DNA from 2 places in the Verrucosispora sp. WMMA2044 genome. Region 1 is predicted to be linked to the other one. Evidence: riboswitches for the same ligand, from Rfam matches in the RefSeq annotation. Region 1 holds a riboswitch; the other holds the start of a gene.
The links. Region 1 has a riboswitch for cyclic di-AMP ahead of O3597_RS22590 (hypothetical protein). Riboswitches for the same ligand answer to the same signal wherever they lie in the genome.

Region 1 (4,207 bases):
AGGTGCTCAGCGTGGATCATCCCGGTGCCCCGCAGCGGGCCCTCGCCGAACTGCTCGCCGGCAACCGTCGATTCGTCACCGACGCGCTGCGGCATCCCAACCAGAACGCCGGGCGTCGGGCCGCCGTCGCGACCGAGCAGCATCCCTTCGCGGTGATCGTCGGCTGTTCCGACTCCCGGCTCGCCGCCGAGATCATCTTCGATCGCGGGCTGGGCGACCTCTTCGTGGTCCGTACCGCCGGGCACACCGTCGGGCCGGAGGTGCTGGGCAGCGTGGAGTACGCGGTGGCCGTGCTGCGTACGCCGCTGGTGGTGGTGCTGGGCCACGACTCGTGCGGCGCCGTCCAGGCGGCCCGCGAGGCACTGGCCACCGACACCACGCCCCCCGGGCATCTGGGCGCCGTGGTCGACGCGGTGGTGCCGAGCCTGCGCCGAGCACAGGACGCCGGGGTGCACGAGCTGGACGAGATCGTCGACATCCACATCGCGCGTACCGTCGAGACGATGCTGGACTCCTCGGCGACCCTCGCGGCGGAGGTGGCCGCCGGGCGATGCGCGGTGGTCGGCATGTCCTACCGGCTGGCCGCCGGTGAGGTGCGGGCGGTGGCCGCGGAACCCGCCGAACTGACCGGCGCGATGGCGACCGCGCCCTGATCCGCGACCGACGACGACGTCCTGAACGACGAGGGCCGTCCCACCACGGTTGGTGGGACGGCCCTCGGCGCGTCGTGTCGGGCGATCAGAGCAGTGACACGTGCACGTGGTCGGTGTGGTTGGACGGTCCGCTGTAGGAACTCCAGCGCTCCGTCGCCGCGAACCAGATCTGCCGGTTCCAGATCACGTAGTAGACGCCCAGCCGGTCGGCGTTGCGGACCAGGAAGGCCGCCAGGTTGTTGCCGTAGATCCGGGTGTCGTTGTTGTGCCACGGGCTGAAGCCGCTGTTCTGCAACGACCAGTCGCAGGCCCGGCCCTTGGGGTGCTCGAACTTGTCACCCGGTCGGAAGCAGCCGACGAACCGGTTGAACCCGGCCCGCTTGACCTCCTTGTACATGTGCAGCGTCCGGGGCGTGATGCAGCCCGACGTGGTGGGGTCGTTCTGGCTGCACGACTCGGGCTTCCAGCCGCCGTCCGAGGACCGGTTCGGCCCGATCCGGGCCACCGGCGAGGTGGCGTCCACCAGTCCGCCGGTCAGGCCGACACCGCCGACCAGCCGGAGGGACTTCTCCGCCTCGCTCTTCTTGCGCGCCATGTCGTTGGTCAGCTTCTTCTGCTCGCGCACCTCGGCGTCGAGCGCGAGCTTGGCCTGCTCGGCACGGAGCTTGATCGCGTTGACCTCGCCCAGCTTCTTGTCGTTCACCAGGTTCAGCTCGTCAAGCGCGGAGGCCCGGTTGATGAACGAGTCCGGTGCGCTGCTCTGCAACAACATGGCGATCGCGCCGACCCGGCCGGTCCGGTAGGACTGGGTGGCGATCTGGGCGACCTGCGGGGAGAGCGCGTCCAGGTCGGCCTGAGCGGAGCGGACCTCGACCGCCAGTCGGAGCTGGCGCTTCTTGGACTTCTCCAGCTTGGCCTTGGCCTTGGAGTAGTCCCGGGTGGTCGCCTCGATCAGATCGTTGAGCATCGGCGGGTCGTCGTCGTGCTCCGCCGGTTTGGGGTCGTTCGGCGCGGCCGTGGCCGGCATCGGACCGGCGAACACGGCGAACGCGGCGAGCACGGCCACCACGGGTGTCAACCAGCGGCGTAGGGGTGCCGTCACTGTTTTCCCTTCCATCGACCGCCGACCGGGTTAGCTGACGGGTTCGGGACGGAAGTGGCCCCTACCGCTTTCGCGGATTCACCCCACCTACCTGGGTCCCCGGCTCGCCCGAGGGCGATTGGGCGGTGGCACCGCAGGCGCCGCTGCGCGCCTTCGGCGGTGACCGGCAGTGAGGTTACCCGACAGTCCATCTGTGCTTCTACGCCCCGAACCCGACGAGATGCGTCATTTCGTAATCGCTTTGAGTGACCAGCGACACGGTTTCGAGCCGCATCGGCAGGGGCGGTCACGTTGAGGAGTGTCACCATGTGGTGTCCGTGCTCCTGTCCGGGTCGGGCCACCCCGAGGGGGTGGCGGGGGACGTGTTGCGGGTGGGTGGGGTGCTCAGCGCGCGGAGCGCCTCGGCCCGGTCCGTCGCCGGCCGGGGGACCAGGGGGGTGGGTTCACCCGTGTGGGCGCCGGCCTCGCCGCGTCCGGCGGTCGTGACGACCGCCGCCAGCGCCGTGGTCAGCGGTACCGCGGCGATCAGCCCGAGCGTGGCCACCACGCTTCGGACGATCTCCGTGGTGAGGAACTCGCTGGTCAGGATCTGGCCCAGCGCGCGGGAGTCCGCGGTCAGCAGGAGCAGCAGTGGCAGCGAGGCGCCGGCGTACGCCAGCACGATGGTGTTCACCACCGAGGCGATGTGGGCCCGCCCGACCCGGGTGGCCGAGCGGTACAGCTCCCGACGGGAGAGGTTCGGGTTGGCGTGACGCAGCTCGTTGACCGCGGCGGCCTGGGTGACCGTGACGTCGTCGAGCACGCCCAGCGAGCCGATGATGATGCCGGCGAGCAGCAGGCCGTGCAGGTCGACGTCGGCGCGGAACATGGACAGGGTGGTGGCGTCCTCGCTGCCGAATCCGGTCAGGTGGGTGGCCCCGGTGGCGGCCAGCCCGAGCAGGCCGGTGAGGACCAGACTGGCGAGCGTGCCGAGTACGGCCACCGAGGTCTGCGCGGAGATGCCGTGGGTCAGGTACAGCACCACGAACATGATCAACGAGGCGCCGACGATGGCGACCGCGAGCGGCGGCCGGCCGGCGCTGATGCCGGGCAGCACGAAGGTCAGCAGGATCGCGAAGCTGGCCGCCAGGCCACCCAGCGCCGCCAGGCCCCGTAGCCGCCCGAAGGCGACGATGGCGGCGGCGAAGAGCACGGCCAGCCACACCAGCGGCTTGCCGCGCTGGTGTTCGGCGATGTTGTAGGTGCTGACCGACGGGTCCTCCGGGTCGATCAGCGAGACCAGGATGATGTCGTCGCCGACGTCGATGCGGGGTGCTCCCGGCCCGCTCGGGATGGGCGTCTGCACCTCCTGGCCGGCGTCCGGGCCGGTCTGCACCCGCACGGTGACCGTGCCGCAGGGGCCCGCCGCGGTCGTCGGTGTGCCCTCGGGCACCACCGGGTTGGGCGGGCAGGGCTCGCTCACCACCCGGGTGACCGTGCCGTGGTAGCGGGGGGTGTCGTCGGTGGCCTCGGGACGTGGGGCGTCCCGGGGCCAGAGCACGATCGCGGCGACCAGGGTGGCGAGGAAGAGGGGGACCACCGTCACGACGAGGATCCGCCGCACCCGGGGCGGGGTGGGCGGAGCGGAACGGGTGTGGTCGGCGCCCATTCAGTGTCTCCCAACGATTTCAGGGCTGAGTACGTGTCGATGGGCGAGACGGTTCACTGCCGCCGGACGACCGTGTCGAAGGGCAGCCCGAATGGCCGGAAGGTGGCGGGGTGGCTGCGTACCGTGAGCTGTGGAGGGGTTCGCGACGGCGGCGGGGGCAGGGGCGGGTGCCCGCCGGCGACCTCGGGCCGCGCGGCACGGATTTCGGCTGGCCATCGTGTGCGAATGGTAACCAGCCCGACCTCCCGACGCCGTTCGCGAGGGTATGTCGGCGGGTCGGGTCAGCCGCGCTTCATGAGCCGGCCCACGGCGGCCATCATCTCGGTCGCCATCTCGTCGGCGCGCCCCTCGGCGGCACCTTCGTGCATGCAGTGCCGGGCGTGCCCGTCGAGCAGACCGAGGGCGACCTTGTCCAGCGCGGCCTGGATGGCGGAGATCTGGGTGAGCACGTCGATGCAGTAGCGATCGTCGTCGACCATCTTCTCGATGCCGCGCACCTGGCCCTCCACGCGGCGCAGCCGGGCCAGGAGTTGGTCCTTGCTGGCGGTGTAACCACGGATCGGCGCGGGTGTGCTCATGCCGACAAGAATAGCCTACCCCCAGGGGGTATGGTACGGTCGATGTCGTAGATACCCCCTACGGGTATCGGGTGGTGCTCGGCCACCCTGGCGAGTTGGTGAGGAGAGTCGCATGGTCAGCACGACGTACCAGGTGCAGGGCATGACCTGCGGGCACTGCGTCAACGCGGTCAGCACCGAGATCGGTGCGATCGAGGGAGTCAGCGACGTCCAGGTGGACCTGGCC
Region 2 (4,207 bases), 2.3 Mb from region 1:
ACGGCGGCGACCCCGGCGGTCATCGAGTCGCCCGCCCCGCGGGGGTCGGCCGCCTCCAGGCGCGGCATCCGCACCGTGAACACCTCGCCGTCGACGAGTGCCAACGCGGGCTTGTCGGCCCGGCTGACCACCACGTTCTCGGCACCGGAGGCGTGCAGGTCGTACATCGCGCGGGTGAGCTGTTCCTCGTCGTCGCCCTCGGCCCGCCCGTCGGCGATCAGCTCCTCGTGACTGACCTTGAGGAAGAAGACCCCGCTTTCCAGGACGGCCGTCAGGTGCTCGCCGCAGAGGTCCACCACCACCCGGCCGCCGTTGGCGCCGAGATCGGCGGCAAAACGCCGGTAGAGGTCGGCGGGGACCAGGGACGGATGGTTCGGGCCGCTCAACACGCTCACCGGCGCGCGCAGGCCCTCGCCGAGCGCGAGGTTGTACAGCTCGTCCAGCTCGTGCCGGCTCAACGGTTGGCCGATCACGTCGACGACCTCCCGACGGGTACCTTCGCGACGGTCGTGCACGTACCCGCCGGTGCCACCGGAGTCGCGGGCCACCACCTTGAGGTCGACCCCCTCGCTGACCAGCAACGGCTCCAGCACCTGCCCGACCTCGCCCCCGAGTGCCGCGCAGAGCACCACGTCGACGCCGAGGGACAGCACCATCCTGGCCTGCCACACCCCCTGCCCGCCCGGGTGCAGGTGCAGCTCCGGTGCGTCGCTCGGCTGGTCGATGGTGACGGTCAGCAGCGGGGTCGGCGCGAAGATCATGACGCGGCCGCTCATGAACGCACTCCGTGGTCCGTACCGTCGCCGGGCCTGGCGATTCGCTCGTCCATGGGCGTTCCTCCCGCTAGCGGACAAATACCGCTTACTGGTACGACGGTATCCAACGAGACGCGTCGACGCGCGCCGAAGGGACGGTGCCCGGCCGGCCGACGGAAAAACGCAACGCCGGGTGAACCGCTCGTGAAGAGCGGTTCACCCGGCGCGACGAGGAGGTCAGTACACCGACAGGTGAACGTGGTTGGTGTGGTCGCTGGACGGGTCACCGCGGGCACCGCTGTACGACTTCCAGCCGCTGCTGGGCAACCAGATCTGCCTGTACCAGATCACGTAGAGCACCGCGAGCCGGTCGGCGTTGTTGACGAAGTACGCCGCCAGGTTGTTGCCGTAGGTCCGGTCACCTCCGGTCGCGTCCCCGCCGAAGCCCTTCTTCTGGGCCGCGAAGTCGCAGGCCCGACCCTTCGGGTGCTCGCCCGAGCCGCCGGAGCGGTAGCAGGAGACGTACCGGGTGAAGCCAGCCGACTTGGCCTGCTTCAGCGCGTGCAGGGTGCGTGGGGTGATGCAGCCGTTGGCCGGGGTGGGGTCGTTGACGCTGCACGACTCCGAGGGCCACGACCCGTCGGAGTTACGCGGAGCGGGCTTGGCGGTGGGACTCGACCCGCCGCTACGCGACGGTGACCGGGCGGCCCGTTCGGCGGCCCTGGCCCGCTCGGCCGCCTCGTCCCGCTCGATGGCCACGGTCAACGCCCGCTCGGCCTGGTCCTTGCGCTTGGCCATCACGGCCACCTGCTTGCGCTGTTCCTGGATCTCCGCGTCCAGGGCCAGCTTGGTGGCGCTGACCTCGTCCCGGGCGGTCTGGAGTTCCCGCAGCGCACGGTCCTCATTGGCGGCCACCGCGTCCAGCGCCGCCGCCCGGTCCATGAAACCGGCCGGTGACCCGCTGTTGAGCAGCGCCGACGCGGCACCCAGCCGTCCGGTGCGGTACGCCTGCGCGGCGATCTCGGCGACCTTGGTACCGCGCTCGGCGACCTGGCTCTCGGTCGTCTTGAGCTGCTCGGCCAGCTTCTTCTGTCGCTTCACCGAGCGGTCGAGCGCCGTCTTGGCGTCGAGATAGCCCTTGCTGGCCGCCTCCAACTGGGCCCGTAGTGCCGGGGTGCCGCCCTCGTCGTCCACATCTCCCGGTGCCGCCGCGCGCAACGCCTGCGGTGCGGCGGTCGCTGGGGAGAAGGGAGCCAGCGCGACGCCGAGGGTGAGGGCGAGCGCGGCGGCGATCAGGGCCGCCGTACGGGCGGCCGGTCTTACCGTTGCCACTGCTGGCATGCACATGTCCTTCCGTCAGCCGCCGACCGGGTTAGCTGACGGGTTCGGGACGGAAGATCCCTACCGCTGGCGCGGATACACCCCAGGAACGTGGTTCCCCGGTTCGCCCTGGCGGGCGATTAGGCGGCGGCCGCCGCCGGCACCGGTGGGTGCCGCCTGGCGGTGGCCGGGTCAGAGCCTACCGGTGCGCACGTGACCGGTGCAGCTGCTGTTACTGCTGGTGTTCGGTTGTTGACTAGTAGACCAGAGCAAATCGGACAATAACCTACTTTTCTCCGATTGGCCTGGTCACCACCGCACCGACCCGCAACCCCCGGGGTCGGTACGCGGCTCGACCTGGAGGGTCGCGTGTTCGATCTGGAAGTCCTCGTGCAGCGCCGAGCGGGCCGCCGCCAGGACGGTGCCGACATCGGCGTCCGGACTGACGGTCAGGTGTGCGGAGGCGACCTCCATTCCGGAGGTCAACGTCCAGACGTGCAGGTCGTGGACGCCGGCCACGCCCGGTACCGCGGCCAGCCGGTCGTGCACCGCGGTGACCTGCAGGTGCTCCGGTGCGGCCTGGACCAGGATGCGTACCGCTGCCCGGCCCAGGCGCCAGGTGCGGGGCAGGATGAACACGGCGATCGCGACCGCCACCAGCGGATCGGCCCACCACCAGTCGGTCACGGCGATCAGCAGGGCGGCCGCGATCACGCCCAGCGAGCCCAGCAGGTCCGCCAGCACCTCCAGGTAGGCCCCCCGCAGGTTGATGCTCTCCCGCGCCCCCGGGCGCAACAGCGCGAACGCGGCGACGTTGGCGAGCAGGCCGAGCGCCGCCACCACCAGAACCGGGCCGGCGAGCACCTCGGGCGGATCCCCGAATCGACGTACCGCCTCGATCAGCACGTACACCGCGACGCCGGAGAGCAGTACGGCGTTGGCCAGGGCCGCGAGCACCTCCAGCCGGTAGAGCCCGAAGGTGCGTTGTGGGTCGGTGTCGGCCCGCCGGGTGGCGGCCACGGCCGCGAGGGCCATGCCGATGCCCAGCACATCGGTGAACATGTGCCCGGCGTCGGAGAGCAGGGCCAGCGAACCGGTCCGTAAAGCGGTGCCTGCCTCGATCAGCATCAGGGCGCTGAGCAGGGCGAACGCCGCCCACAGCCGGCCGGAGTGGCGGTGTGCGGCGGTTGAGACCGCAGCGTGGTGGTGGTCATGGCCGGCGCCCACCCAGACACCTTGCGTCGTCAGGCGGGCCGGGGACGGACCTATGCCAACATCGCTATGAGTGCAATCGTCGGCTCGCGATCTCAACCGGTCGCCTCGACGGTGGTCAACCGCTGGGTGGCCCGGGACAGCGCGACGTAGAGAGTACGGACACCGGCGCCGGGCTCCGCCCGGATCTCCGCCGGGGCGACCAGCACCACCCCGTCGTACTCCATGCCCTTGGCCTCCAGGCTGGTCACCACCTGCAACCGATCGCCGCCATGGGCTCCCAGCCAGGCCGCGACCTGGTCCCGTCGCGGCACCGGCGTGATCACCCCGACGGTGCCCTCCACCTCGCCGAGCAGGGCGCTGGCGGCCGTCACGACGGTGGTCTCCAACTCGGGCGCCGGCACCACGAGCCGCACCGGATCGATCCCGGTGGAGCGGACCGCGGTGGGCAGCGCGAGATCGGGGTACGCCCGCCGGATCTCGGCCGCCGCCACCGCGAAGATCTCGGCCGAGTTGCGGTAGTTCGTGGTGAGCGTGAAGCGGTGCCGACGACGGCGCCCCAGCGCCTGGTCGCGGGCCCGGGCCAACTCCTGCGGATCCCCCGTCCACGCGGTCTGCGCCGGGTCGCCCACCACCGTCCAGGACGCCAACCGGCCGCGCCGGCCCACCATCCGCCACTGCATCGGTGAGACGTCCTGGGACTCGTCGACCACCAGGTGGGCGTAGTCGCGGTAATCCTCGGGGCGCTCCCGGGCGGCCTGCCGGGCGGCCCGCTGCCGGTCGGCGAACGTGCTCAGCTCGCGTACCCCACCGGCCAACTGGAACGGGTCCCGCTTCCGGCGGGCAGCGCGCATCGGCTTGCCGAGCAGCGCGTCCAGCTCGTCCAGCAGCGCGACGTCGGCGACGGTCAGACCATCCGT

Region 2: linked by a shared signal. The riboswitch ahead of O3597_RS04410 (hypothetical protein) and the one ahead of O3597_RS22590 (hypothetical protein) in region 1 are both predicted to bind cyclic di-AMP.

The regions. Positions count from the first base shown of each region.
Region 1 is NZ_CP114913.1:4,976,272-4,980,478, reverse strand. Features, by position in the region: gene O3597_RS22595 (carbonic anhydrase) at 1-653, shown strand, start outside; gene O3597_RS22590 (hypothetical protein) at 739-1,755, opposite strand; cyclic di-AMP (ydaO/yuaA leader) riboswitch at 1,759-1,890, opposite strand; gene O3597_RS22585 (YibE/F family protein) at 2,057-3,403, opposite strand; gene O3597_RS22580 (metal-sensitive transcriptional regulator) at 3,685-3,981, opposite strand; gene O3597_RS22575 (copper ion binding protein) at 4,094-4,207, shown strand, end outside.
Region 2 is NZ_CP114913.1:955,244-959,450, forward strand. Features, by position in the region: gene O3597_RS04405 (PfkB family carbohydrate kinase) at 1-776, opposite strand, end outside; gene O3597_RS04410 (hypothetical protein) at 993-2,096, opposite strand; cyclic di-AMP (ydaO/yuaA leader) riboswitch at 2,101-2,232, opposite strand; gene O3597_RS04415 (cation diffusion facilitator family transporter) at 2,385-3,302, opposite strand; gene O3597_RS04420 (AAA family ATPase) at 3,383-4,207, opposite strand, start outside.